Regions from separate parts of the Mucilaginibacter sp. A5337 genome, predicted to be linked through region 1. Evidence: riboswitches for the same ligand, from Rfam matches in the RefSeq annotation. Region 1 holds a riboswitch; each other region holds the start of a gene.
What was found. A riboswitch is a leader RNA that binds a small molecule or an ion and turns the genes downstream of it on or off. The one in region 1 is predicted to bind S-adenosylmethionine.

Region 1 (10,302 bases):
TTTTGTAACCATCCAGCACAAATGATAATACGCTTGCCTTTTCATGCGCTGTACCGATCAACCTTATGCCTTTCACCTCTTTTAACAGCTGAGTCGCATAAACAAGCAGGTAATGCTCATATTGAGCGATGGCGGGCATCCCCAAACGGGTTACATAATCAATGGCAGCGCCAAGGCCAACGGCATCGGCAATATTACCGGTACCGGCTTCAAGCCTGCCGGGAGCATCATGGTACTGGGTGTACTCGAAAGTTACATCCTTGATCATGTTGCCGCCGCCCTGCCATGGCTGGGTTTGGTTTAACAGATCTTCCTTACCGTAAAGCACACCGATACCCGTAGGGCCGAATACTTTGTGACCAGAAAATACAAACCAATCGGCATTTAAAGCCTGAACATCAACAGGCATGTGCGACACGGATTGAGCGCCATCCACCAGTACTTTAGCACCTGCCAAATGCGCCAGATGAACAATTTGCGCAGCTGGAGTAACTGTACCTAACGCGTTTGATACCTGGGTAAATGAAACCAGTTTGGTTTTAGGGCCAAGTAGTTTTACATATTCATCCAAAATGATCTGACCGTCGTCATCAACCGGGATCACTTTGATCTTCAAACCTTTTTTAGCGGCAAGTTGCTGCCACGGAACAATGTTGGCATGATGTTCCAGTTGGCTTACAATAATTTCATCTCCGGCAATCAAATTTTGCTCGCCCCAGCTTTTGGCCACCAGGTTAATGGCTTCGGTAGCCCCACGCACAAAAATGATCTCGTTGATGGAACGCGCATTCAAAAAGGTTTGCACTTTTTTGCGCGCACCTTCATAGGCATCCGTCGCCCGTGCAGCTAATTCATGCGCGGCACGGTGAATGTTCGAGTTTTCGTGCTCGTAAAAGTAGCTGATACGGTCAATTACCTGTTTAGGCTTTTGGGTAGTGGCGGCATTGTCCAGCCATACCAACTGTTTGCCGTTCACCTGTTCCTGCAATATCGGGAAATCGCGCCGTACGATGTTTACATCAAACGGTGGGCTGACGATACCACTGATACCAACCTGTTTAGTTTTTTCCCTGTCAGATTTTACCGCAGGCAAGCCATGTTTATCCGACAAAAAGTAAAAAGGGACCTCGGTAGCTGCAGGCGCTCCGGTAAACGGCAAGGCGTTTGAAGGGCCGGAGGTACTGATATCACTCAGTATCCTGTTCAAATCAAGATCAAAAGGCTGATCATGCTGATACGGCAGGTGAAGCAGGTTTTCGGGAGCGGTTGAAAGTTGCTCAACCTTGAAATTTTGCTTTAGATCAACATCTGGTATCAGATCGGTTTTCACCAGATAGGAGTCATAACCAAAGCCGGGCTTGGCAGGCAATTGCCCACCGAAAGCATTAACCGGGCTGTGCTGAACAGGTTCCGAAGCATTAGTATGCGCGTTTAAATTAGGATCAGCAAAACTGGTTTGCGGATCTTTAAGATTGATCGCGTTATTCTGGTTAATGGCCGATGGCGATACGCCACCACCTCCAATAGTACTTGAAGGCGGTGCAGCGGCAGGCGCACTTACCTGCTGCTGCACCGCATTAAATAAGGTTGCATCAGCCACATTACCCGCCAACGGAATTGACCCGGGGGCCTGCTGATGGGGTAATTGATTGACGATACCTCCCGGTCCGGCTTTAAAAAACTGGTTGGCCAGTTGTTCAAGCGCCTGCAGATCGGGTAGGTTGTCCGGATTAATATTTGTACTCATGGTAGTTACTTAAATCAACATCCTCTAAAACAGCTATAGCATCATCAACCAATACAGCTAAGGAGCAATAAAGCGATACCAGGTATGAGGCAATGGCTTTATTATTAATGCCCATAAACCGCACTGATAAACCTGGTGATTGCTCGCCCGGTAAGCCCGGCTGGAATAGGCCAACCACGCCCTGACGGCTCTCGCCGGTGCGTAAAAGGATAATTTTAGATTTGTTGTTAACGATAGGTAATTTATCAGAAGGGATAAGCGGAATACCTCTCCAGGTAATAAACTGCGAACCAAATAAGGAAACGGTTGGCGGCGGTACACCACGGCGGGTACATTCACGACCGAAAGCAGCTATAGCCAAAGGGTGCAGCAAGAAAAACCCTGGCTCTTTCCAAACTTTGGTGATCAGCTCGTCCAAATCATCAGGGGTAGGAGGGCCAAGCCTTGTTTTTATTTTTTGAGATGGTGCTACGCTGCTCAGCAAACCATATTCGGTATTGTTGATCAGCTCGCTTTCCTGGCGTTCCTTAACGATCTCGATGGTAAGGCGCAGCTGCTCGCTGATCTGGTTGTAAGGTTTGCTGTACAGATCAGATACGCGGGTGTGTACATCTAATACTGTATTTACAGCGCTCAGGTTGTACTCGCGTGGATTTTCTTCGTAATCAACATAAGTTGACGGCAGTTCGCGCTCATCTCGGTTTGAGCAATCAACCTCCACATTATTGGCATCAACAACCTTATTTAAGCGGTAAACACCCGATTCAACAGGGATCCAGTTTAATAAATGAGTTAACCAACGCGGGGTAATGGTTGATAATTGCGGAACGGTACGGGTGGCTACGGCCAACTGCCTGGCTGCTACATCGCCAAGGGCTGTTTGTTTTGGTTTTTGATCGGGCATTTTTAGATAAATGAATAAGTATTTAAGCTGATTTGGTGGTGCTTTGTCAATGTTTAACACCTGCGTTGCAATGATAAAAAATAAATTATATAAAATCTATAGGATTTATAGATTTTATCGTATGTTTGCATCATCAGTTCTTTAACACTTATCCAGAAAAGACGGAGGGAAAGGCCCCATGAAGTCTTGGCAACCTGTACAACCAATATGTAAAAGGTGCTAATTCCTGCTCCTGTAAAGGAGAAAGATAAGATGCTACAGGTTTTACCAATATCTCCACAGCTCTTTTCCAGGTAAGTTTTATTGAAAATGAAAAACAAGAAAAGAGATGAAAACCTGCTTATACACTAAAATTTTAAAAAACTTGATCAATACCTGCTCTATAGATAATTGTTGTTGCTGATCGTTTACCTGTTAGGCTATCAACAAAAACAACATCTATCTATAACAAATGAAAAAAATCATACTTACAGCTTTAACCTCCATTATCGGCACGGTTGCTTACCCGCAGATCCTGGCACCGGTAAAATGGTCGTACGCGGCAAAGAAGGTCAATAAGGAGCAGGCTATTGTTTTTATAAAAGCAACTATTGATAAAGGCTGGCACATTTACTCGCAAAACGTAGCTGATGGCGGGCCTGTAAAAACCTCGTTCAGATTTGATAAAAGTGATGATTATATATTGAACGGCAATACATCAGAACCTAAGTCGGTTAGCAAGTACGAAAAGGCATTCAGTATGAATGTGCAGTATTTTGAGCAGTCGGTTATCTTTCAGCAAAAGGTAAAGCTTAAAAACGGGCAGGCGTCTGTTAACGGTACCCTAAATTATATGGTATGCAGTAACCAACAATGTTTGCCGCCCGAGGATGTGGAATTTAGCATCCCGGTTAAATAAAAACATTAACATAGTTTAACAGTTCATTAGCCACCAAATTGATCTGTTAAGTGTTTGCGGCCGGGTACAAACCTTGGGCATGCAACAAAAACAAATACCATGAAACCGAAATTGAGTTCTATCACTAAAGCCCGCGTACAGAATGGTGGCATCCTTTTCTGTAGTTACCATTGTTTTTAATTCGCGCAGTTTATACCGGAAATTGATCCTGAATAAGATCAACATCCTGGCTGTACTAAGTGCGTTGCTTTGCTATGGTGGTAAAACAGGCGTGTGCTGTACAGACCAGGATGTTAATCCTTTACAAGATAAGAAATTAATAAAAGTATAAATAATTAAAAATATTCTACTAAATCTATAGATTTTATTGCATTTATCATATTTATTGCTATCTTTACAGCATTCTAATTAACCCCACCATTAATTAGTTGATTTATAAAGAATAAGGGAGAGGAAGTCTCGATGATCTTATAGCAACTTTTCAGCAATGAAATAAGTGCTAAACTTTTTCCGATAGCGATTTTGCTGCCGGAATATAAATTAACTAAAAACCATGAACACATTAAAGTATCCGTATCTACACCTGCAGTCTGTCGTTATTAAGCGATGTTGCTGTTTGGTTCAGTACGCCTTTTGGTTTTAAACAAAAACCAGTCCCCTGAAATTTACTGCTCTTTTTTATTGGCATTAACCGGGCCGGGGGGATTCTTTGTGTCAAATTTTTAGCCGTGGAGCTTAATTAACAACAATTAAAACTTATAAAAATGAAAATCACAAACTACTTCTCTAAAGCTAAATTGCTTTCTGTTAGTTTTTTACTGGGAGGTGTTGCTGTAGCCTCAGCGCACGACGGCCCTAAACCAAAGTTTATTAAAGAAGGTAAATGGCGCGGCGAGTTCACGGTAAGCGAATCTAAAGTACCATTCAATTTTGAACTGAAAGGTAAAGATGCAGAGCATGCCACATTTACCCTCATTAATGGTTCACGCCGTGACGATTTCCATGTAAAATCGATCGGGCAAGATTCGGTGTATATTAAAATGAATACCTATGATGCAGCGTTGGTTGCAAAAGTGGAAGACGATGGTTCGTTAACGGGTGAATATCGCAGTCTGGTCCCCGGTTTCAGAGGCAATTCGTTACCCTTTACTGCTGAATATGGCAAAACCTACCGTTTTGTTGAACCGGGTAAAGATGTTGCCCCAACAGCCGACCTGAGCGGTAAATGGGAAATTAAAACCTACAGTAAAGAGGCCGTCCCTGCATCTATCGCCCTGCTAAAACAAAAAGGCAATAAACTTACCGGCGTGGTAATGACTGTAGTAGGTGATACCCGCGAACTGGAAGGCACCGTGCAAGGCGACGAATTTGCGTTAAGCGGTTTCACCGGCCCAAGCCCGTTTATTATTAAAGGTAAAATCAACGCTGATGGCTCATTAAGCGGCGAACAGGGTTTCGGCATCTACAAAAACCTGAAGTTCGATGCTACCAAAAAGGCCGAAGTTGAGCTGCCGGATCCTTATAAGCTTACTTTTTTGAAAGAGGGCTATAAAAAGCTTGATTTTTCTTTCCCGGGGATTGATGGTAAACAGGTATCGTTAAGCGATGATAAGTACAAAGGCAAAGTAGTTATCGTGGAGATCATCGGTACATGGTGCCCTAACTGTACAGATCAAACCGTGTTCCTGTCGCCCTGGTTCAATAAAAACCATCAGCGTGGAGTAGAAGCTATCGCTTTGGGCTTCGAACAAAAAGACAGCCTGGAGTATGCCAAATACACTTTAGGTAAGTTACGCGATAAATACGCCATCAATTACGACATCGCTTTCGGTGGTTTGGCCGATAAAAAACTGGTTTCGCAAAAGCTTCCGGCACTTAACAAATTCATCGCTTTCCCTACAACCATCATTATCGACAGAAAAGGTGATGTAAGGGAGATTTACACTGGTTACACCGGCACAGTTACCGGCAAATACCACGAAGATTACGAAAAGAAATTCAACAAACTGTTAGACGAACTGATTGCCGAACCGGCACCTGAAACAGCCGCTGTTGTTGATCAGCCTGCACATCAAGGTAAATAAGCTACTATCAACTAATCCTATAATTTATCAAATGAAAACACTCAATTTAATCACCTCATTCAAATGCCTGACGGCTGGTTTGTTGCTGGCCGGTACCGTGCACGCGGCGGACAAAAATCCGCCGGTGAAATTTATCAAAGAAGGCGTATGGCGCGGCGTGTTCACCGTGGCCGAAACCAAAGTGCCGTTCAATTTCGAGCTTAAAGGTAAAGATGCGGAGCATGCGGTATTTACGCTGCTAAATGGCTCGCGCCGTGATAATTTTCATGTAAAGCAGGTCGGCAGAGATTCGGTATTTATTAAAATGAATACTTACGACGCCGCTCTTGTGGCCAAAGTGGAAGATGACGGTACGCTAAGCGGCGAATACCGCAGCCTGGTACCGGGCTTTAGGGGCAATTCATTACCCTTCACTGCCGAGTACGGTAAAAGCTATCGTTTTGTTGAACCCGGTAAAGATGTTGCCCCGGCAGCCAACTTAACAGGAAAATGGGAGCTGAAAGTGTACTCGAAAGACCAGGTGCCTAACAAAATTGCCGTTCTGAAACAAACCGGCAATAAACTTACCGGCGTAATTATGCAGGTAACAGGCGACAGTCGCGAACTGGAAGGCACCGTACAGGGCGATGAGTTTGAGTTGAGTGGATTCACCGGTCCAAGCCCAAAGATATACAAAGGCAAGATCAACCCGGATGGTACGCTGAGCGGAGAAATTGGTCAGGGTATTTATGACAACACCAAATTTGACGCTGTAAAGGATGATAAAGCTGAGTTGCCAGATCCGTACAAGTTAACCTACCTGAAAGAAGGTTATAAAAAGCTTGATTTTACGTTTCCCGACTTGAACGGCAACCCGGTTTCATTAAGCGATGCCAAGTACAAAGGCAAAGTTACCATCATCGAAATTGTTGGTACCTGGTGCCCTAATTGTACCGATCAAACCGTGTTCCTTTCGCCATGGTTCAACAAAAATCATAACCGTGGGGTTGAGGCGATAGCCATTGGTTTTGAGCAGAAAGATAGCTTGAAGTATGCGCAATACACTTTAGGTAAGCTTAAAGAAAAGTACAATATCCAATACGATATTTTATTTGGAGGCCTTGCCGATAAAAAGCTGGTATCGCAAAAACTGCCTGCCCTGAACAAATTCGTAGCATTCCCAACTACTATTATCATTGATAGAAAGGGCGATGTAAGGGAGATCTACACTGGTTACACAGGTACTGTTACCGGCAAATACTATCAGGACTACGAGAAAAAGTTTAACAAACTACTCGATGAACTGATAGCCGAACCGGCCCCGGCAACAGAAGCAAACGCTGGCGACAGCAACAACGAAACTTTAAAAGGAAAATAAACAATAAACTAAATCACCTAACCCGGCAAAGGGTAAAAGCTTTGCCGGGTTTAATTAACACAACTTTAAGACCATAACCCACCATGACAAAATTTTCAGGCACTGTACTGTTTACAGCTTTTGTATCGCTAAGCGCATTGGCATTCACCTATCCAACCATTAAAACTGTTAAACTTACCAAAGGCAAAGCCGTTAACATCAGAACGGTAGAAGAAAAAGGAAACTTTAAAGCTGTAGCATTTAAAGTTGATAACGATGGCAGTAAACTTACCTGGGCCGCCAAAAAAGCTACCGGCGATCATAATGGCGAAGTAAAGATCAGCAACGGCAACTTTTCGGTAGAAAATAATGCCCTTAAAGGCGGCAGTTTCGATATCGACCTAAATACCATTACCGATGCCGACGTAGCCGACCAGGCACAAAACGAAAAACTGGTTAGCACGCTTAAAAGTGAAACCTTTTTCAATACCGGAAAATTTCCTAAAGCAACTTTTGTGATTGGTTCTGCAACTAAAACCAGCGGTAACCAGTACGATGTTAAAGGTAAGCTCACCATAAAAGGTATTACTAATGATGTAAGCTTCCCTGCAACGGTTGTTGTTAACGGCAAAAAACTAACTGCCAACGCTAAAATCACCATCGACCGTACCAAGTACGATATCAAATTCCGATCGAAAAACTTTTTCGAAAACCTGGGCGACAAAGTGATCTATGATGATTTTGATCTGAATGTGAACCTTGCGGCTAATGCGCAGTAATCCCCGGTAAACAAGTTACTAAATTGAATTTTATTCAATAGCTAAACCACTATAAACAGGTGGCTGGCTATCTCTTTGACTAATAAAAGCATTTAAAAACTCTTGTAAAGTTGGAGTAGGTCCGGAGCCGGGGTTTATTGGGAACCCCGGCAATGGGCCGAATTTAAACCGCAGCTTAAATGCATATTGATATGAAAAAAGGAAAAATATTACTGGTTTTAGGGGTGGGTATTGTATTTATAAGTTCGATGAGTTTTGTTGGCTCGAAAGATGATGTGCAAACCAAAGAGCAACTGGGCGAAAAACTATTTTTTGATCCGATACTATCGGGCGATAATACCATCAGTTGCGCCTCATGCCATAAACCGGAATTTGCTTTTGCTGATAACGTCGTATTCAGTACGGGTATTAAAGGTCAGCTTACCACCCGTAACTCACCAGGGCTTACTAATCTTTCGGGAAGACCGCACTTGTTTTGGGATGGTCGGGCTGCGTCTCTCGAAGAGCAGGCTTTAGGCCCGATCACTTCAGCTGCAGAAATGGGCCTCCCGATTGAGGATGCTGTAAAAAAATTAAACGACAATAAATACTATGCCGATGCTTTTCAAAAAATATTTAAATCAGCACCCACCAAAGATAATCTGTTGAAGGCAATCGCTTCATTTGAGCGCACGCTTGAAACATCAAACAGCCCTTACGACAGGTATGTAAACGGCGACGACCACGCCATATCAGAATCGGCCGCACGAGGCAGGCTCCTGTTTATCGGCAAAGCTGCTTGTAACAATTGCCACTCGGGCGAGGATTTTACGGCCGACAGGTTTAAAAGTATTGGCCTATACAACGGTAAAGATCTGAATGATCCGGGGCGTTCGGCCATTACCAAAAGCAAAACCGAAGAGGGGGAGTTTAAAATTCCCGGGTTGCGTAATGTGGCTGTTACAGCTCCTTATATGCACAACGGTAAGTTTAAAACCCTGAAAGAGGTGGTTGAATACTACAACAACCCGTCGCTGGTGGTAAAAGATGGTATCAACCGCGATCTCGCTCTTGAAAAACCGCTTAATCTTACTAATGGCGAGATTGATGATATCGTAGAATTTTTAAAAGCCCTTACCGACGACCGTTTCAAGTTAAAAACCGCCTCAAACTAAATATTCCCAACAAATAATTAATTAACCGTAACCGGCATGCATTGCCGACGGGGCGTTTTTTGCCCCGCCGTTGCCACTGCTTTGCCCTTTAACTATTGTAAAATGAAGAAAATTGTACTCCTGCTGATGTTCTTCGCCCTCATTTTTGGGCAAAACGTATTTGCACAAAAACGAACGGTGACCGGGGTGGTCACCTCTGCCGATGATAAAGCACCTTTGCCTGGCGTATCCATAACTGTAAAAGGATTGAACGAAGGCGCTGTAACCAAAGCCGATGGTAGTTTCAGCATCGTGATCCGCAACGGTAAATACCTGGTGTTTTCATTTGTAGGTTTCGAAACACAGGAAGTTGAAATTGATGGTGTCAAACAATTCCAGGTCAGCCTTAAACCATCAAAAAATAATTCGCTAAACGAGGTGCAGATAGTAGGCTCGCGCAATGCTAATCGTACCAAACTTAACTCGCCGGTAGCGGTAGACGTGATCGATGTGAAACCATTACTGGAATCGGCCCCGCAGGTGAGTGTAACCCAAATCCTGCAATACATCTCACCTTCCTTTCATTCGGTTAACGGCAGTAATGCCGGCGATGCCGGTTCGGCATTAAGCCTTGCCCAATTGCGGGGTTTAGGTCCCGACCAGGTGCTGGTTTTAGTGAACGGTAAGCGCAGGCATAAAAGCGCGAATGTTAACTATGGCGGTTTGGGTAACGGATCAACCGGTTATGACCTTAACTCTATCCCAACCGGATCAATCGACCGGATTGAGATACTGAGAGACGGCGCAGCTGCCCAATACGGATCCGATGCGATCGCTGGCGTAATCAATATCGTACTTAAGAAAAAAACGGATGATTTTGCCGTAAACACTTCCGGAAGCGTACGCAGGCGCGGAGACGGTGCTGTTACCCGTACAAGCGCCAACTACGGTGTTGGCATCGGTAATAATGGTGGCTACATCAACGTAACCACCGAATATGCTACCCAGGCAATTTCATTACCTGCCGGAAAGAAAGATGCAGGTTTATATAACGGCCCCATTTACGGCGGCGGCGCAAATACCCGCGGTTACGATGCGATATACACCAAAGAAATTGACGATGCTATTTTGGCAAGCCGTGGTATCGATCGTCATTTTTTTGATCAACGTGGCGGCGGATCTAATGCAGGGCAGGATGCGTTGTTGTTTTTTAACGCGGGTTTGCCATTAAAAAGCTCGGCCGAGTTGTATGCCTTTGGTGGTATCAGCAGCCGCAACTCGCAGTTTACCGCTGTTTATCGTTTACCGGGTTGGACATCAAGAAACAACAATTTTATTTATCCCGATGGTTTTTTACCAGCCATGGAGAACAACATTGTTGATGAATCGATAGCGGTGGGTATCAAAGGTAAGGTCGGCGA
Region 2 (10,302 bases), on a different contig from region 1:
CCATAAATATTCAAACTGGCCGTTGTTGGTGTTGTCACCAACAACTCTACACCATCCAACTGGTGCCCTATCTGGTGGTTGTTGGTGACAAGACCAACAAGGGCATAGGCTTATCTGCTTTAACGACGCATAAACCCCTCCCTGCCACTACACAAATCTGCCGCCCCCCTCCCCAAGGAGGGAATTAAAAAATCTTCCGAACACCTATGGTGACAACAACGGCATAAAAAATTCAAACTTATACCCTCTACTTGTTCACCTCCCTCAATACATTCCTGATAAAGATCCCTGCGGGGGTTAGGTTAGCTTCTGTCCAGCCGCCATAAACCGGGGCATTGTGTTGCAGCAGGGCGGTGGTTTCGTGTTTATCGGTTACGTTCCAGTTAGTCCAGCTTAGCTTATTGTCTTCCATCCATTTGAGCCAGGTTTGGCTCTTCTGAAGGTTAAACTCACCATCGCCATTGGCTTCCCCTACTCCCCACTCTGTAATGATCAATGGTAGCTTTAATGCTATGGCTTTATCAGCTTTTGCACGTAGTGCTTCCTGGTGATATGGGTCGCTGGCATAAAAATGGAAAGAATAGGCTATGTTGTTGTAGTCCTTTATCGGATCGGCAGCGGCAATGTCTACATCCTGGTCCCAGTGCGGGCTGCCAACTACTATGATGTTATCCTTATCATATTTCCGAATTTCGGGGATGATCTGCAGCGCATAATCTTTAACCGTTTTCCAGTCAGTTTTTTCGGGTTCATTCCAGACCTCGTAGATCACATTAGGCACGCCGGCATACTTTTTAGCCATCTGCCGAAAAAAATCTCTCGACTGGCTAACATGCTGGTTTGAATGATGATCGTGCCAGTCTATCAATACATAAATCCCGCTCCTTATAGCCTGATCAACCACATTAACAATGAGTTCTTTTTGCTGTTCGGGCTGTTGCAGGTAACCGCTATCGGGCTGCACGCCCATTGATGCACGAATAATCAAGGCTTTAAAATCGTCGGCAAGCCAACTTACCACTCCGGGATTATAATACTTATGCCCCTGCCAAAGCGACCACGAGAGGCTAATCCCCCGCAACCGGGGAGCGGAACCGTGTTCGTTCACGAGTACACCGTTTTCAATCTTCAATTTACCGTTTTGAATTACAGGCGTTTGGGCTGATACAGAATAACTAAATGCAACCAATAATAAAAGCGCTATAAAGACCTTCATCTGTTATCAAATTTAAAGGCAAGTAATTTATAGCTACGTTATTGGTTTTAAAGCAACATGTAAAAATTTGATTAGATAATGGTAAAAACAGCCAAAGTTTATCAACCGTTATTATTCAGGGAATGCTTTTTATCTACATTCGCGCATTATTGTTTCAGCATGAAAAAGTAAAACCAATACCTTCTTTTAAAAATGTTGATGTTTTTAATTTAGTAAATCGGATATTGGGACTTAAATACAATGGCAAAGTTGATGGCACCAATCAGCTCGCCGATGAAATCATCAAAAAAATAAAAACATCCTATGAAAAACGTATTCAGGCTCCTGATCATCATATTATCACCACTGGCTTTACATGCCCAAAACCCTGCCGTTGTAAAACAGCAGGCAACCCTAATGGCGCAAAGCATGACTAAAGGCGATTATAAAAGCATAGTTAATTATACCTATCCCAAAGCTGTACAAATGGCCGGTGGCAAAGAAAAAATGACAGCCATGATAAGCGCTGCCATGCAGCAAATGAAAACTGCAGGTATCAGTTTTGAAAGTATTACGGTAGGTACCCCGGGTAAATTTTATAAAGCAGGAAAAGAAACCCACTGCCTGCTGCCCGAAACTATTATTATGACCAGTACTAAAGGGCGCATGGCCATGCACAGTAACCTGCTGGCGGTTAGCGGAGATGGCGGCAAAAACTGGTCGTTCCTGGATATGAATAATTCAACTGCCGATAAGGTGCAGCAGCTGATCCCAAACTTTAATCCAGCCTTAAAAATTCCACCAGCTACTACCGAGCCATTACAATAACAGCGAGGTTTGGGCTGTTGGCTTATTATCGTCTCTCTGGATAAATTGAGGGCGCATTAACTGCGTGCCCAATGCCTTGTTTAATTCCTCAACTACATAATCGGCCAGTTCGGGCGAGTAGCGCTCATCGTGCTGGTGCATAAAAAACCATACCGATTTAAGGCCCTGCTCCTTCCAGTTTTTGATCCGCTTTACCCATTCATCAACACGGGCATAATCTGTAGGGTGCAGACTATTGCCTACAAAGCGAATGAAAGCATGAGGTGTTGGTAAAGCCATGTGCACCACATCCCGGCGGCCGCTGGCATCGGTTATGATAGAGCCAATATTGAGATCCCGGAAAAGGTTAAATACCCTGTCGCGGTTATCGGCAACGGCAAACCAATCTTTATGGCGCAGTTCAACAAATACCGGGATATCTTTAGGCAATTGTTCAAGATAGGCCTTCAGCTCCGGGAAACTTTTTGGTGTATAATTATCGCTTAGCTGCAAAAACAGGGGGCCAAGCTTGTCGCCAAAAGCCAGGACACCTTCATAATAGGTAGTAGTAATATCCTCCGCATTTTTTAACCGGCGAATATGGCTGATACTTTGCGAAAACTTAGGACAAAATTTAAAACCGGGATTACTATCGGCCTTAGCCTTCCATTTAGCAACGGTATCAGGACTGTAAACGTTATAAAAAGTAGCGTTAAGCTCAATACAATCAAAGTGCTTAACGTATTCATCTAAAAAATTAGCGTCTTTGGTTTTTAGGGGATAGATCTTACCAATCCATTCCTTGCGTCCCCACTTAGCGCAGCCAACATGCACCTGCAGGGGCATATCACTTTTTGCGGCGGCAAGGGCATCAACAGTTATCTGCGGATCGGCCGGCAAGGTAAAATCAACCCTTGCTAATTCTTCGTCCGTTACTCTACCAAATTCCATATTGCTTTTTTGCGGGAAAGATACGGTTTTGATTAATTAGGTGAGTAGTTGATGAATTGATTAAGTGAGTGGTTATTTGATCAACATTAAACCTAATCAACCACTCTCCCAATCAACTACTCACTAAACTACAAGAACATCCCACCTGAAGCTTCAATACGCTGAGCATTGATCCAGCGGGCATCCTCCGTGCATAAAAATGCGACCACACCGCCTATATCATCGGGTTGTCCCACCCTACCTAAAGCGGTAAATTGCGCCATCCTTTCTTCCAAACCCGGATGCGAGTCGAACGCTGCCTTGGTAAAGTCGGTTTGAATAATACCGGGAGCCACAACGTTTGCGGCTATACCGCGACTACCCAATTCTTTTGCAAGATACTTGGTGAATACTTCAATAGCTCCTTTCATTGAGGCATAAGCGGCATATCCCGGAGTTGAAAAACGGGCCAAACCGGTCGAAAAATTAATGATCCGGCCACCATCAGCAATTACGGTTAAACTCTTCTGCGTTAAAAAGTAAACGCCTTTAAAATGCACGTTAAACAGGTTATCAAAATCCTCTTCAGTAGTTTGTGCAAATGGCGAGGCAGCATCAATACCCGCATTATTGACCAGGAAATCAAAGGTATCCCGGCTCCATTTTTCGTTGAGGGTTGCTTTTAGTGTTGCAATAAAAGCATCGAAGGTGGATACAATACCTGTATCCAGTTGCAAAGCAGCAGCTTTTTGGCCCATCGATTCTATTTCGGCAACAACGGCTTCAGCTTCTTCTTTTTTACTGCGATAAGTTACTATAACATCGATCCCTTTTTGGGCGATGTGCTTAGCAGCGTTTTTGCCTAAGCCACGGCTGCCACCGGTTATCAATGCAATTTTATTTGTTCCCATTGTTGATGTTTTTTAATGTTTTAACAATACAAAGATGCGATGGTTGGTGAATAAAATTATGGTGACTACTTCAGATTAAATGGTGACCATTTCAGTTTTTTTATTCAGATTGACTACTAAAAAGTAAAAGCGAAGGGACTGACAATTCCTTCTCCATGGGAGCTACTGTGTATAAATATCTTGATGATTTTATTATTAATTGAAAAACGATGTCATTTCGAACGAACCACGGGGAGGATTTGTGCATCAGCGGGTGAGGAGAAATCTTATACGCCCTGCTTTTAATCGCGTAACTATGCATATCGTAAAAGATTTCTCACCCTTCCCCCGCTATTTCCCACCCTTCAAGGGCTCGAAATGACATTTTTTAGCTGAACAGATGTGTACACAAAGTAGCCCCCATGGAGAGGGAATCGCACAGCCCGAACTCTTAAAACCGTCTGACTGTCTTTTCAGCAGACATCATAACCAACTAATCATAAATTTATCTCCCTCAAAATCAACACCGAACAAATAAAAATTAAATTAAACTACTTAAACCATAGGAATTATATAATTTATTTTTACATTTGCACTGTCAACAACGACAAAGCGTTCTTTTTATAACTTATCAAGAAAGACTGAGGGAAAGGCCCAAAGACGTCTTAGCAACCTGTACATCCGCATAATGTAAAAGGTGCTAATTCCTGCTCCTGTGCAAAACGGGAGAGAGATAATTATATCTACACCCCACAACCGATCTGATTAAGTGATTTTTTTCTATAATTTTCAAGTCGCGTGACCGAGAGGATAGGTGGGGGTCCGCAATACCCTAAACGGCAGTTCGAATCTGCCCGCGACATCAAATTTTCCAAATAGTTCTTCATCTCATATTTCCTGAATCTGCTTTTGCTGAAATCAAGCCGCACAAAAACTATTTTTCGCCCTTTAAAAAGTGCAAACTAAATTCATATATTTAGCATTGCTTAACCTGCATTTAAGCAAGATAAACCAGCGTAAATTATTGCAATTGCTTTTTACTTATGAAAATCTTCAACATTGTATGGGTTGTACTTTTTATCATTTTTGCGGGTTTACAATATAACGATCCCGACCCATACCTTTGGATGCCCATTTACCTGTATTGCGCCTGGTTTTGCTATCTGGCTGCTAAAAAGGAATATTACCCTATTGGTTACGCAGCAGGCATTGCCATTTTTACAGGTTACGCCATTTACAAAATATTTGACAATAATGGCCTTATTGATTGGTTTGAATATCACCACGCCGAAAGCCTTGTGCAAACCATGAAAGCCGAAAAGCCATGGGTTGAAGAAGTACGCGAATTTTTTGGTTTACTAATTTGCGTGGCTGTGCTTGCAGCTAATTGGGTTTATGGTATAAAGCAAAATAAAAAAGTACCGGTTAAAAAGGGGAAGCGGTAAAGCTATATAAGGGTTTATTACAAAATAACATCAAATAAAAAAATCGTCATTGCGAGTGACCACCAGGGAATCCCCGGAAAAAATCGTAATGACGTGCAAAATACGTTTTAGAGATGGCGCGCTGGGCCGCGTTAGGGATTGCAGTGAAAAGCCCGGAGCGTGTGCGGGTTTGTGTGTGGGCAAAGCGAGGACTTGTAACGGAAAGCCCGGGCCGCAGGCAACGCCCATGTTATAAAATCCGCCAAAAAAACACCTAATAATCAACAACTTACAGACAAGTCATTATAAACAACGAATTGTAGATACTATTTTCTTTAAGTTCAAGCCCAATTTTTGTTGCCAACATACAGACTTCCTTTTTAATACTTCCTTTACAAATACGACAATCCTCTAAATTCTCCATCACCATAATAAAACGGCTCAAAGCTATCTTCGGCAAGCTCGCAGCTTACCTGCATAGTGGTAAATGTAACATCACCAAAAATATTGGCTATGGCCGAGTCGGCAGCATCATGGCCTGTAGCTATTTTAATGAGGCCATTTAAAGGCACTAACCGCGTTGCATCAAAAAGGATCCATTTGCCACCCAGATATGCCTCAAAGCAGGCATGAAAATCGGCAGGTTTAAGATGATAAGCATAGCCCGTAAAATAGCGGGCCGGTATAGTTAAGGCCCTGCAAAGGGCTATGCCCAGGTGCGCAAAATCACGGCAAACGCCGGCTTGTTCAGTCACCGTATCAAAAGCCGATGTTTGTGAATTGGTTGAACCGCTTAAGTATTGTACGTTTTTATGAATCCAGTTGGTTAATTCAACCACCTGCTCAAAGGGGTTAGTAATATGCCCGAACATATTGTGTGCGAGGCGGTATAACTTATCCGACTGGCAATAGCGGCTCGGGTTAAGATAAGGCAGCACCGGCGAAGGCAATTCAGAAACGTGGGTTTCCTGCAAATGACCAAAATCTGCTACCTCATAGCAATTATCGATGGTAGCCTTATAGGTGACTTTAATGTTGGGGATATCAGCGCTTACATCAAAACGCACTAATCGGTTTTCGCCCTGCAGGGTTTGCAATTCCTCAAACCTTATATAGGGTTCTAATTCAAACTCTTCACTTATTACCGTTTGATTTGTGCTCCTTAAAGCATGTATATTTAAAATCAATGTGCCCGGCGACCGTACTATATATTCCATTTGGGAAAACACATCGAATTTCATACTATCAGCCTTCTGTTTTTATTTCTTCTAATTTATTAAATGTGGCATCCATCCAGTCTTCCGAAATATGGTCGAGCGCCAGTTTAAGCTCCTCGGCCCATTGGGTTGAGATATGCTCCAGATCTTGTTTGTTATAACGTTGCTCAACAATATTGAAGCTATCCCTTTTATAAACAGCAACATCTATCGGAAAATCGACATTATTTGAACTTACCCTTGTTGAATCGAACGAAAGGAAACCCGTTTTCAATGCTAATCTCAAGCTCGAATCCTCATCAAGGATCCGGTTCAGGATAGCCTTACCGTGGCCCGAGTTACCGATAACTACATAGGGTGCTCCCTGCCCTAACTCAACCCAGTTTCCTTCGGGATAAAGCAAAAAAAGTTTATGCTCATCATCATCACGCAATTGCCCGCCTATAATGGTGTTCAGGTCGAACCTTAAGCCCGAAGCATCAAGAGATTCCTTATCTTCCTGGGCAGCGCGCTTTACCTGCTCACCAAATGCATTCACAGCTTTGTACATTTTATTGAACTCGGCTGTTTCCAGTAATTCGTTAAAATATATTACCGCCTTATCACGTACCGACCGTAAACCACTGGTCATGATAAACAACGAAAAATGATCCTTTTGCTCAATCGTGATCTTCTTTTTTACAGTGGTATCCGTTCCCGAAGTTATGCGGGTATCGGCTATAGCCAATAAACCCTCCTTAACTTTAATTCCGAGGCAATAAGTCATTTGATTAGCGTAGTTCGTTATAAATTAATACTTGCCAAAGTAATTAAATAATGCGAGATTTATTACCATAACCACTTATTTACCGATACATCTTTTAAGACCTAATCATTTTTATTTTACTGCTTCAAATGAGTTTCAGATCAGCGCTTCCCATCCTGTTGTTGTTTTTAACCATAAACTTTGCAAAAGCGCAAAAACACAGCCCTATCCCCGTTATTTTTGATACAGATATTGCCGGCGACTATGACGATGTTGGTGCTATGGCCTTATTGCATGCCTTTGCTGATAAAGGCGAAGCCAAAATACTGGCTACCATATCATGTAACGCGTTTGAAACCACGGCCCCAACTATCAGCGTGATCAATACTTATTTTGGCAGACCTGAGATCCCGATAGGTATTGTAAAAAAAGACAAACCTAATAAGGACTGCGCACAGCGATGGGCCCAGGCTATTGTTGCCCGATATCCGCACAACATTAAATCAAACAGCCAGGCAATTGAGGCGGTGCCCCTTTACCGTAAAATTCTGGCAAGCCAGGCCGATGGCAGTGTAACCATTATTTCGGTTGGATTTTTTACTAACCTGGCCGATCTGCTTAGGTCCGGCCCCGACAAATACAGCAAATTAACCGGAGAACAACTGGTGAAACAAAAGGTAAAAAATCTGGTATCTATGGCTACCGGAATAGGTACTGATGGCAAAAGTTTTAGCGAATACAATGTAAATGTGGATGCAGCTTCGGCACGGGAGGTATTTAAAAACTGGCCTGCTCCCATAACCCTTAGCGGCTTTGAAATAGGCGAAAAGATATTGACAGGGATTCGCCTCATTAACAATAAATCGATACAAAACAGCCCGGTAAAAGATGCTTTTAGGATTGCACTCACTAAAGATAAAAATACTGTTGGGCGCAACAGTTGGGACGAAACTGCTGTATTAACAGCCATCAGAGGCCCCAAACCTTATTTTACCTATCGTAAACTTAATATGGAAATAAAGGATGATGGCACTGACGTAGTAATACCAGGCGAAAAATTTTCATACCTTCAATTAGCTATACAACCTGATGCTATTGCAAAAGATATTGAACAACTGATGATGCACCAACCGTTAAAAAAATGAAAAAGTAGGCGCCACTAAAATACCAACTACTTGGTATTGAATTTTCAGCCAATTGGTGCCACCTTAGTTTCACCATGAATAAACCAATTAAAATACAGGTGGCTATCTTTTGTGAGCCTTGCATTATCTGCGGTAGCCGGCCCGTCATAGCACAGGCCAAAGGCAAATTTATTGTAAGATGCGGCGCTAACGCCGATCACTATCAAACCCCGCCGGGACTGGTTGACATAGCCAACTGGAATAAGCACAACCATCGCGAAGCAGATAGCAGCCCTGCTACGAGGCACCTTAAACATGGCTGATCATTTGAAGTATCGGGTTACCACATAACCGATTGCTTCCTTAATATATGTGCCCCAACCTGCCAGGGCACCAGCATTGGGAAGAAAATCATCAAAAGAAACGGCAAACCTCCGGCTGGTAAAATTACAGGGATACGCAACTACGTCGATCCCCTGCTTTTTAAATATCATCATAGAACGGCGCATATGGAAGGCAGAAGTAACCAACAGATAAGGCCCTTTAAGCTTATGTTGCTGCAGCACTTCTTTTGAAAACATAGCGTTTTCAATGGTGTTACGTGATTTGGATTCGCTCAACACACAACTATCCGGTACCTGCATCTCTTTAAGTTGTTCTTTTACCCAATCTCCTTCTCTAAAACCCGACGGCATTAAAAGTCCATTCCCGCCTGATACAAGCAAATGGCTAACTTGTCCCGTTTTCTGCAACCGAACTCCCTGGATAAACCTGTCGGCAGCGGAATTAAAAAAGCCGCCGCCATTGCCGTCGTCCGAGCTGAAACCGCCCAGTACTATAGCACAGGTATACTTTTTGCCAACAGGCATAGCAGTTTCCCTGATATCCCAGCACCAGCTAACCAGGTTAATTAACAGCGAATTAGAGAAGATATAAAGTACAATAATACTCGTAAGCAAAAATTTTCGTTTACGTTTTACGTTCTTGGAAAAAAGGGCTATCAGTAAAAATGCAAATACCCATAAAAGCAGGCTCATTAAAAATGAAAGCACTTTTGAAAATATAAAAAACATATTGTAGCTATAATGTTTAAGTGCTTCAAATATAGAAGCTTTTAATAAACCGGGTAACAAACTGGCATTATCATTGTCATATATAACATAAAAAATTAAGATGGGCTTTATCAAAACTCTTGCTATAGGTGCTGCAGTTGCTTACGGAATAAATTACGTAACCAAAAAAGGACCCGACGGTAAATCGATTATCGATAACCTTGTTGACAATGCCCCTGAATGGGCAGATCGCGCAAAAAAATACGGCGAACTTACTTTAGAGCAGATTGCCGTACGTACTCAAAATTTCAGGGATAACAGCAGGCGGTAATACAACTTGCTTTGTACGTAATAAGTATATTTTTGGCATGTTTCACCTCCTGCCTGAGAAAGGTATTCTACAATAAAAATATATCATTGCGAGTAACCACCGGGAAAGTCCTAAAAAAATGAGATGACGTGTAAGCTGTGTTTTAGGGGTATTGTGCGGGGGCTGCGTTAGGGATAGAAGCGTAAAGCCCACAGCGCGGGTTAGGTTTGCGGGTAGGAAAGGCGAGGACTTGTAGCGGATAGCCCGGGCCGCAGGCAACGCCCATATAATAAAACAGATCGAAAAAAAATACTTAATAATCAATAACTTACTATCACATCATTATAAGCGAAAGCGTGGCAATCGTATACTATACAAAACGGCCATGCTTATGTGCGATTGCCACGTCGCGCCGCCCGAAACCCAACGCTGGCTCCTCGCAATGACATAAAGTAAAACTAACCCCAACAATTAACAATTAAGCTGCCTCATCAGCCATTGCTCACGATACTGCTTTGGCGTTACGCCTTCAAAACGCTTAAAAAACTTGGTAAAATTTGACGGATCGAAAGTAAGCCGGCTAGCTATTTCAGCTATGCTTACGATAT
Region 3 (10,302 bases), on a different contig from region 1:
TCCGTATCCATTGCGCAATCAAGTAATGATAAGGCGGTAAAGAAGCAAAGACAAACGAACAAAAAATCTGTACAAAACAATCAGTTCAGTGCCTACCTCTTTACTTATTTTACAGGCAGTAAAGGTGGTGAAGAAATTCGTTTTGCTTTGAGTAATGATGGGTATCATTTCCGTGCGCTGAACAACAATCGCCCTGTTTTAAACTCGGCGGATATCAGTGCTACCGGTGGCGTACGTGACCCTCATATTATGCGCGCTGCCGATGGTAAAACTTTCTACATGGTAGCAACTGATATGAATACCGAAAAATATGGTTGGGGGCCGGATTATTCGATGGTATTGTTAAAATCAACCGACCTGGTACACTGGACCTCGAAAACAATTGATATTACCAAACTTTATGAAAAATTTGCCGGTGTAAACAGGGTTTGGGCACCACAAACTATTTACGATCCGCAGGAAAAAAAATATATGATCTACTGGTCGATGCGCTTTGGCGAAGAGGCCGACAAGATCTATTATGCTTATGCCAATAAGGATTTTACGGGGCTGGAAACAGAACCTAAACAACTTTTCTTTAAGCCCGATGGGGGAGCTTGTATCGATGGCGATATTGTTTATAAGAACAATAAATATTACCTGTTCTTTAAAACGGAAGGATCGGGTGCGGGGATAAAAATAGCCGTATCGGATAAACTAACTTCCGGATATGTATTACGGGATAAATACGTACAGCAAACCAAAGACCCGGTAGAGGGGGCAGGTACCTTTAAATTAAACGATGGCAGCGGGTATATTTTGATGTACGATATGTATACGCAAGGTAAATACCAGTTTACCAGGACAACCGACCTCGAAAATTTTAAACTGATTGATGACGAGGTGTCCATGAACTTTCATCCGCGCCATGGTACCGTGATGCCAATAACTTCAAAAGAAGCGGCTGCGTTAACAGCCAAATGGGAAACACCGGAAGACGTAGTACTTTCACCGGTTAACAAGCAGATTAAAACTATCAATATTGTTTTGGATACAGCAGGCCATAAAGTTTACCTGCCTGTAAAACCGGGTACGCGTTTAAAATCATTTGATCCGCAGTTTACCTTGTTTCCAGGTGTTACTGTCAGCCCTGTAAAACCTCAGGATTTTACAAAAGGCCCGGTTAAATATTCGGTAACTATAACTGATAAAAAAGCGCAGGTTTTTGAGGTTACTGCCCAGGAAACCCATAACCCGGCTATAGCAGGATATTATGCCGATCCGGAGATCTTGTATGCCGAAAAAACAGGCAAGTTTTATATCTATCCAACCAGTGATGGTTTTGACGGCTGGTCGGGCAAGTATTTTAAGGCTTTTTCTTCTGATGATATGGTTAACTGGAAGGATGAGGGCAAGATCCTTGATTTGCCGCAGGATGTGAGCTGGGCAAAAAAGAATGCCTGGGCGCCTTGCATCATCGAAAAAAAGATTGGCGGAGAGTATAAGTATTTTTACTATTTCGCTGCTGCTCAAAAAATAGGGGTTGCAACCGCAAATGATCCTGCGGGGCCATTTACCGATTCGGGTAAGCCTTTGGTGGCACAATTACCTGAAGGTGTTAAAGGCGGACAGCAGATCGATGCAGATGTTTTTGCCGATCCGCAAACGGGTAAGAACTATCTGTACTGGGGCAATGGCTATATGGCCGTGGCGGAATTAAATGATGACATGGTTTCGTTAAAACCGGGCACCACTAAAATCCTAACCCCGTATGCCCACTATAATGAGGGTACCTACGTGTTTTACCGTAATGGCACCTACTACTTCATGTGGTCGGAAAATGATACCCGTAGCCCTAATTATAGCGTGCATTATGGTACTTCTAAATCTCCTTTGGGGCCAATTGAGATTCCTCAACAAAACACGGTTATTGCTAAAGATGCAGCTAAAGGTATTTACGGCACCGGCCATAATTCGGTGATCCAGATTCCGGGCACGGATGAGTGGTATATTGTTTACCACCGCTTCAATTATCCCAAAGGAATTACTATGGGCGATGCTGCAGGATATAACCGTGAAGTATGTATTGATAAAATGGAATTTGATAGTAATGGGTTGATTAAACAGGTGGAGCCAACACATGAAGGTATAAAACCGGTACACGTAAAAAAATAAACCCTGTTATGGGATAGCGGTAAGTTGCTTTAAACTATCGCACGATCTGCTTAGAGACTATTTTTAAATTAAACTTCTATTCATTGCCGTTGACTTTAGTCAACGGTTAAAGAAACTAACAAACGGCTTTAGCCCCAATGTCCGCGCGGTATTTTGGCTGAAGCCGTTTGTTTTATAATCATTATTCCGTCGACTAAAGTCAACGGCAATGAATTTATCCATAGTCATAAACCATTATCTATTTTAAAACCGTTCCGTAGCAGTTCACAAGCCGATAACTTATTTTTTGTTCCGTTTTTTACAATTCAGGAGCCACGATAGTATCCTATATTTGTAATAATGGTTTTCAAAGAGATGCTTCCGGAACCGAGGCTGCAGCCTTATATCAAGTGCTTCTACATGTACGAATCCGATTCGGACAGGAGCTATGATGATATCGTGTTTCCGAGCGGTACCATGGAAGTGATCTTTAACCTTGGTGCCGGAAACTGGAAATCAAAGAAAGGTGACACATTTTTCACCACTCCTCCTGTGGAGCTTTGGGGACAGATCACCAAACCATTAGCCATACAATCGGTAGGGCGAAATATTATGCTGGGTTTTCGTTTCTACCCGCACTCGGCAGCTTATTTTTTTGATGAAAACGTTTCAGAATTTAATAACGAAATTGTTGATGCCACACAGGTATTCGGCCCTAAATTAAAAACACTTTATTTAAAGCTGCTGGAAACCGCCGATCTGAATGCGAAAGTCGCCCTGATTGAAGATTATTTGTGGAGCCGTTTATCGGCATCTGAAAAAAAACATTCCAAGATCAAATTCATCGGAGATATTGTAAGCAATCTTAAAAAGAACTACAGCGACGATAATATCCTGTCGATTTCAAGCCGTCATAATATCTCCGCCCGGCATTTAAATACCCTTTTTTCGCAGTATACCGGTTTGCCGCCAAAGTTGTTTTATAAAATAAACCGCTTTCAGCATAGCCTTGGCCTGGTTAGCGCTAACGAAGAAAAACTCACCAACGTAGCCTACAGCGCAGGGTATTTTGACCAGGCGCATTTTATAAAGGAATTTAAACTTTTTACAGGTTTTACCCCTAACTCATTTGCTGCTCAGGCATCGCCTATAAACCAGGTATTGGCCGGTAGTTAATGCACTTCCGTTTTATACAATTTTTGCCTGTTCAAGCCGCATAGCTTTGCTGATAATAAAAAAACAATAAAATGAAATCAGCAAAAACACCACAGGAAGTGCACGCAGTACTTGCGGCAGCTTTTAACACCAAAGATGTAAATGTAGTTATGAATGTGTATGATGCCAACGGCATTATTTTCCCAGAACCCGGAAAAGAAGTATCCGGAAGGGCCCAGTTTGAAGAAGCCGTTAAAAGCATCTGCGCGGTTCCGGGGGTAATGGAAATTAAAACCGTATACTGCCTGCAATCGGGCGATGTAGCCGTGGGCCGGTCGGAGTGGAGCGTTACAGACAATGGCAAAACGCAAGTGGCCGCAAAGGGTATCGAGTTGATGAAACAGCAACCTGATGGTAGCTGGAAAATTATCATCGATCATGCTTTCGGAGCCGAAGCTAATCTTGTAGCATGATTTTCTCCATCTTAAACAAAAAGAGGCTGTATCATAATGATCAGCTTCTTTTTGTTTTTAGATACTTAAGCGATATATAATTTCTGTTTAATTAACTTTATTAATAAAATGGGGGTTAACAGGGTTAACATAATTTAGTGTTAATTTTAACTTAAAATATTTATAATCAGATATTTAAGTGTTTTTTAGGCCGAAAATGTGTTAACCCCCCTTTTGTATAAATATTATCGGCTAAATTTCAATTTAAAGGTAACGCAACAGTATGGCATCAATTTGATTTATGATACAATCTTCCTTGTTTCGCCTTAATCTGTTCCGTTTTATACAATTTTTAGAATATCGCCCGGGCTAATTTTGAGCATAAAATAAAACAAGATCATGAAAAATAGATTTAATGAATTTTTAGCCCTGCATCATAAAACCGAACCTTTGCAGATTGGCAATGTATGGAACGCGCAAAGCGCGCAGATTTATGATAAGTTGAATTTTGAGGCAATTGGTACCTCAAGCGCGGCTGTTGCCAGCTCTTTAGGCTTTGCAGATGGCGAGGAGATGAGTTTTGAGGATTATCTTTTTATTATTAAACGGATAATAGCAACATCATCAGCGATGTTAACTGTCGATCTGGAGGGAGGTTATGGTGACACACCGGAGGCAATCTGCAATAACATCATAAAATTATATAATATCGGCGTTGTCGGTATCAATATAGAGGATTCGATAGTAAGGGATGGCCAGCGAAGTATTGTTGACGCAAATGAGTTAGCGATTAAACTTAAACAGATCACCGGGCTGCTGGCTAAGGCAGATGTACAGGTATTTATAAATGTGAGGGCCGATTCCTTCCTGCTCGGTTTACCTAATGCACTGGAAGATGCTTTAAGCCGGACTAAACTTTACCAGGATACAGGTGTGCATGGTTTGTTTTTCCCCTGTATTACTCAAATAACTGATATTGAAAAAATAACAGCCTTATCACGCCTCCCGGTTAGTGTAATGTGTATGCCCGGGCTTCCGGATTTTAAAGCCTTACAAAGTGCAGGTGTTAAAAGGATCAGTGCCGGTCCATTTTTAAACATGAACATCTACCAATCGCTGGAAAATTTAATTGAAAAAATAACCACCGAAAATAGCTTTGCGAGCCTGTTTAAATAAATGCGGGGTGTTTTTTTAACTGTAAGTTGTAAACAATGGAAAACTATACTACCCTGTTTTAAGTTATTGCAATGTAGATGTAATGATCTACAAATAAGTTTAGGTTAAAAGTCCCGGCGGCGAGCGTTAGGGACTTTTTATTTTTACGGAAGTAGTTTAAAAAGGTTTCAGCTGGTTTGATCAGTGAACAAACTTCTGTTGGTAAGCCTGCACAATTTGAAGGCTTAATTCATTTTATTGCAATAATTATATAAAGTCTATGGTTTTAGTAGAATTTATATATATTTGCATCATCAAATCGGTTCTTTGAATATTTTATTATCAAGAAAGACTGAGGGAAAGGCCCTGTGATGTCTTAGCAACCTGTAAGCCCACTGTTATAAAGGTGCTAATTCCTGTCTGCCCAAATAGGGGCGGAAAAGATAATGTAATAAGCTATTGCCTTGCATAGTTCAGGCTATAAGCACAATTCTTTTTCTCCTTTCACTTTTCCTGCTAAAAAATATTATTGAGTTGATATCACAATTTAATGTGTGTAGCAATGAAGATTAAACATTTACTTATTACCTGCCTGCTTTCAATAACAACACTTTTTGCTGCTGCGCAAACAAACGCAGCTGCCGACCCGAATACTGATCGCGGTTACATCGTGAAAACAGGCGATATCGCTCCGGCCGATTTTGAGCTTGTGCTTACCGATGGTACTAAAACCTCATTGAAGCAGCTACGTGGCAAAGTAGTTATCCTACAGTTTACTGCAAGCTGGTGCAGTGTTTGCCGCGAAGAAATGCCTCATCTTGAAAAAGAGATCTGGCAGGCTTATAAAGATAAAGGCCTCGTATTAATAGGCGTTGACCGTGACGAGCCGCTTGAAAAAGTGAAAGGTTTTCATCAGGTTATGAATATCAGCTATCCGCTGGCGCTTGATCCGGGGGCTGACATATTCGGGCGGTTTGCCAACAAAAAAAGCGGCGTTACCCGCAATGTGGTTATCGACCGCGATGGAAAGATCGTTTACCTTACCCGTTTATATGATAAACAGGAGTTTGCATCAATGCTAAAAGCCGTCGACGCATTGGTGAACGAAAAAACAGCATCTGTCAACTGAGAATACTGATAGCAACCTGTTTCTGCTATCAATCAAGAAAAATCTATCTGTACTTATTTAATACCCGTTTTTATGAAAACAAAAACTACTTCCTTACACAAGAAACATTTCTTTTCGGTAAGCCGGTCAACCTGCAAATTCTTCATCTCAAGTATGCAAGGCATGCGTTGTTGCTGTTAATTCTTTACAGCATGCATGGTGTGTTTAAGTGCAGGCTTGCTGCAGTTTGCCTTAGCTTAATAATTACCATCCCCTAATCAATTCTTTACGGTTACAAAAGATTCATAACGCGGGCAAATTATGCCTGCTAAGGCGATAGCCATGCTTTTTGTACCGTAAGGCGTCAAAAATTAATCTCAATTATTAATTATCATGTTAAAAATTTACAAACTATTACTGGCAATTATATTGCCTTTTATTCTCGTCCAAACGGTTGCGGGGCAATCCGTTAAAATAAGCGGAGTGGTAACCGCCAAGTCAGATGGGTTGCCGTTGCCAGGTGTCAGCGTATCTGTTAAGGGTAAAACTACGGGTGCACAAACTAATGTTGATGGTAAGTTTATCATCAATGCCAATGTTAACGATGTGCTCAGGGTTAGTTACATCGGCTTTACAACCCAGGAAATCCCTGTTACGCAAAATACATCTACCTTAAATGTGGTTTTGGTTGAAGCACCAAATTCGCTGAATGAGGTAGTGATAACGGCCCTCAATATCTCAAAGGATAAAAAATCGCTGGGCTACGCGGTGCAGGGTTTAAAATCGAAAGATATTTCTGAAGCTAAAGAAACCAACTTTGTAAATGCGCTGACTGGTAAAATTGCCGGTGTGCAGGTAACCAACAGCCAGGGCGATATGGGCTCATCCCGTATCATCATCCGTGGAGAAACGTCTATCTCACGGGAAAACCAACCTTTATTTGTAGTTGATGGGGTTATTGTTGATAACAGCCAGTTTTTGGGCACCAATGGTTCAAGGGATTTCTCCAATGCCATTTCAGATCTGAATTCTGAAGACATTGAATCGGTAAGCGTATTGAAAGGACCCAACGCGGCAGCGCTTTATGGTTCACGTGCGGCGGCGGGCGTTATCCTCATTCGTACTAAAACCGGCAAAGGCGCAAAAGGATTAGGTGTTACCATAAACTCTAATACCAGTTTTTCAAATGTGCAGGTGTTGCCCGATTATCAAAACCAATACGGTCAGGGCTCAAATGGTAAATTCAGCTATGTAGATGGTAAAGGTGGCGGCGTTAACGATGGTGTTGACGAAAGCTGGGGCCCTGCTTTGGATGGTTCGCTGATCCCGCAGTTTTATTCAAATGGCCAGGCTGTGCCTTTCGTGGCGCATCCCAATAACGTAAGAGACTTTTTTAAAACCGGCGTAACGCTTAATAACGGCATCGCGATAGCAAGCAGCAGCGATAAAAGCGATTTCAGGTTGTCATATAATAACCTGCACCAAACCGGTATTGTACCTAATACTTCACAAGGGCGTAACTCTTTTGCTTTAAACTCAAGCTATCGTATCAATAACAAATTGACAGTAAATACCATTGTTGATTATAGTAAAGATGATGCTGATAACCTGCCCGGTGCATATGGCAAACGCGCAACCAGTACCATGCTGCAATTTACATGGTTTGGCCGCCAGGTTGATATCAACAGGCTTAAAAATTATAAAGATGCTAACGGTAATACCTTTAACTGGAACAACAGTTACTATAGCAACCCATACTGGCTGGCTTATGAAAACACGGTTGGTCAGCATAAAAACCACCTGATAGGTAGCATCGAATTGAATTATAAGATCATCGACGGCTTATCGGCCAACTTCCGTACCGGTACAGATTATTATAATGATCGTCGTAAGATTAAAGTGGCTTACGGCACCAACGGGACGCCGTTTGGCTCATACGAAGAGGATGCTTACAGTGTAAACGAAAACAACACCGAAGCCAGGTTACAATACACCAAAAAGCTGAATAACGATTTTTCGCTTGATGTATTTGGTGGCGGCAACATAGCGGTTAGAACAAATGAGCGTAATGATCAGCTGGCACCTAAACTTGCAGTTGCAGGTTTATATACCTTGAGCAATTCCCGCGATCCGTTGGTTTCAACCAATGAGTATTATAAATCAAAAACCTACAGTTATTTTGGCTCGGCCCAGCTTGGTTTCCGGAATTACGCGTTCGTTAACTTCACAACCCGTAATGATTGGTCATCAACTTTGCCGGCAGATGCGCTGTCATATTTTTACCCTTCAATTAACGGAAGTTTAGTGCTGTCAGAAGCATTGGACATTAAAAGCGATGTACTTACTTATGCGAAGATAAGAGGTGGTTGGTCTAAAGTGGGCAAACCTGCTGATCCTTACCAGTTGATTAATGTTTTCACATCTTCAAACCTTTTTGGCTCAAATCCGCAGCAAAGTTCGGGGTCTACTTATCTGAATTATCGTCTTAAACCTGAAACCACGAGGTCAGCGGAGGCCGGTTTTGAATTGGGCTTTTTCCATGATAGGGTACACTTAGACGTAAGCGGTTATAACACTAATAGTGTTAATCAGATTCTTACGGTACAGGTAAGTTCATCAACGGGTTACGGCTATAAGGTGATAAACGGGGGCCGCATCAACAATAAGGGTGTTGAAGTTCAGTTGGGTATCACACCAATTAAATCGAATAGCTTTACCTGGGATATAACTACCAACTATTCGTTAAACCGGGGTAAGGTGGCATCGCTTGATGCTGACGGCCGTCTGCAAAACGTAGTTCTCGGAACAGATCGTACAGTACAGGTCTTAGCAGCTGTCGGCCAGCCTTATGGTGCGCTTTACGGTACTGCTTATACACGCGATGCTTCAGGTCAGATCATTATTGATGCTAACGGCACACCGGTATTCAACACTACCAAACGTTATTTGGGTAAATTCACTCCAAATTGGCTGGGAAGCATCAACAATAGCTTTACCTACAAAGGCATTAACCTGAGCTTTTTGGTTGATGCGCGTTTCGGCGGGTCAATTTATTCAAACACCAACCGTACCGGTACTTATACCGGCGTATTGGCCTCAACTTTACCGGGCCGTGGTGCAGCTAACGGTGGTTTAAGCTATTACTATCCGGGCAACAACACTTCGGCAGCAGCGGTACAAGTTACCGGCGCGGCTCCTGCAGGAGTAACAGTTTATAATGATGGTATGATATTTAAAGGCGTTAAGGCCGATGGTTCGCCAAACACCACCATCATCCCCGCACAATCATACTATAAAGGCTTCACCAATATCGACGAAGCATTTGTATACGATGCCTCATACATCAAGCTTCGCGAAGTGAAACTGGGTTATTCTTTACCTGCTAAATGGGTGAATAAAATAGGTTTCCAGGGCGCCACATTCTCGGTAGTTGGCCGTAACCTGTGGATCATTCATAAAAACGCGCCGAACATTGATCCGGAAACAGCCTTTAACGCAGGCAATGGCCAGGGCCTGGAAGACCTTACCCTGCCTACTGTACGCAACATCGGTTTTAACGTAAACCTTAAATTCTAAAACATCATGAAAATTAAATATATCAGCATATTATCCGCAGCGGTTTTATTATCGGTAACATCGTGCAAAAAAGATCTGTTAAAGATCAACCAAAACCCTAACGGCTCGCAAACGGCGCAACCCGATTATTTGTTGACTGCAGCTACCAAAGCAACTTCAGATACCTACTGGGGCGTAGCCAATAACATGGATGCCAGTTTGCTGTTCGTGCAATACTGGTCTAAAATTCAATATACCGACCCCGACAGGTATATTTATGCCAGTAGCGCGTTTGAGGAACTCTGGGGTACAGGCTATTCAAAAAGTATTGTAAACCTTAACCAGATCATCAAACTTGCCGATGCCCAGGGTAATGCCAACTATAAAGGGGTTGCCTTAGTACTGCGCTCATGGACATTTAGTTTATTGACCGAAGCTTATGGTAATATCCCTTATAAACAAGCAACCAATATCGATCAATACCTTACCCCGGCTTATGACTCCCAAAAAGATGTTTATTTTGCGCTGTTAGATGATTTGAAAGCCGCTCAAACAGCGCTTGATCCGTCGGGCAAAGCCATAGCGGGCGATGTGATCTATAGCAACAATATTGCGTCATGGAAAAAGTTTGCGAACTCATTAAGGCTTCGCATTGCCTTACGTATTGCGGACAGGGAACCGGCCAAGGCCAAGCAGGTACTGGCTGATATCCAGGCCGAAGGCGGCTCGTATATCAGCTCGAAC

Region 2: another riboswitch for S-adenosylmethionine. It lies ahead of AC59JO_RS12555 (transmembrane 220 family protein); the one in region 1 lies ahead of AC59JO_RS20190 (protein-disulfide reductase DsbD domain-containing protein).
Region 3: another riboswitch for S-adenosylmethionine. It lies ahead of AC59JO_RS02460 (TlpA disulfide reductase family protein); the one in region 1 lies ahead of AC59JO_RS20190 (protein-disulfide reductase DsbD domain-containing protein).

Annotation. Positions count from the first base shown of each region.
Region 1 is NZ_JCAWEC010000005.1:712,952-723,253, forward strand. It holds gene AC59JO_RS20180 (family 2A encapsulin nanocompartment cargo protein cysteine desulfurase) at 1-1,747, opposite strand, end outside; gene AC59JO_RS20185 (family 2A encapsulin nanocompartment shell protein) at 1,731-2,651, opposite strand; SAM riboswitch class I at 2,797-2,905, shown strand; gene AC59JO_RS20190 (protein-disulfide reductase DsbD domain-containing protein) at 3,103-3,549, shown strand; gene AC59JO_RS20195 (hypothetical protein) at 3,692-3,880, shown strand; SAM riboswitch class I at 3,980-4,091, shown strand; gene AC59JO_RS20200 (peroxiredoxin family protein) at 4,314-5,633, shown strand; gene AC59JO_RS20205 (peroxiredoxin family protein) at 5,665-6,990, shown strand; gene AC59JO_RS20210 (YceI family protein) at 7,074-7,748, shown strand; gene AC59JO_RS20215 (cytochrome-c peroxidase) at 7,940-8,902, shown strand; gene AC59JO_RS20220 (TonB-dependent receptor) at 9,005-10,302, shown strand, end outside.
Region 2 is NZ_JCAWEC010000003.1:606,371-616,672, reverse strand. It holds gene AC59JO_RS12575 (glycoside hydrolase family 5 protein) at 248-1,216, opposite strand; gene AC59JO_RS12570 (hypothetical protein) at 1,520-2,023, shown strand; gene AC59JO_RS12565 (DUF72 domain-containing protein) at 2,015-2,953, opposite strand; gene AC59JO_RS12560 (SDR family oxidoreductase) at 3,082-3,843, opposite strand; SAM riboswitch class I at 4,448-4,562, shown strand; gene AC59JO_RS12555 (transmembrane 220 family protein) at 4,866-5,267, shown strand; gene AC59JO_RS12550 (transglutaminase-like domain-containing protein) at 5,639-6,487, opposite strand; gene AC59JO_RS12545 (proteasome-type protease) at 6,492-7,229, opposite strand; gene AC59JO_RS12540 (nucleoside hydrolase) at 7,358-8,353, shown strand; gene AC59JO_RS12535 (hypothetical protein) at 8,428-8,655, shown strand; gene AC59JO_RS12530 (YdcF family protein) at 8,656-9,405, opposite strand; gene AC59JO_RS12525 (hypothetical protein) at 9,506-9,715, shown strand; gene AC59JO_RS12520 (helix-turn-helix domain-containing protein) at 10,166-10,302, opposite strand, start outside.
Region 3 is NZ_JCAWEC010000001.1:565,522-575,823, reverse strand. It holds gene AC59JO_RS02480 (glycoside hydrolase family 43 protein) at 1-2,154, shown strand, start outside; gene AC59JO_RS02475 (DUF6597 domain-containing transcriptional factor) at 2,494-3,309, shown strand; gene AC59JO_RS02470 (YybH family protein) at 3,381-3,761, shown strand; gene AC59JO_RS02465 (isocitrate lyase/PEP mutase family protein) at 4,140-4,916, shown strand; SAM riboswitch class I at 5,232-5,345, shown strand; gene AC59JO_RS02460 (TlpA disulfide reductase family protein) at 5,458-6,024, shown strand; gene AC59JO_RS02455 (SusC/RagA family TonB-linked outer membrane protein) at 6,397-9,579, shown strand; gene AC59JO_RS02450 (SusD/RagB family nutrient-binding outer membrane lipoprotein) at 9,586-10,302, shown strand, end outside.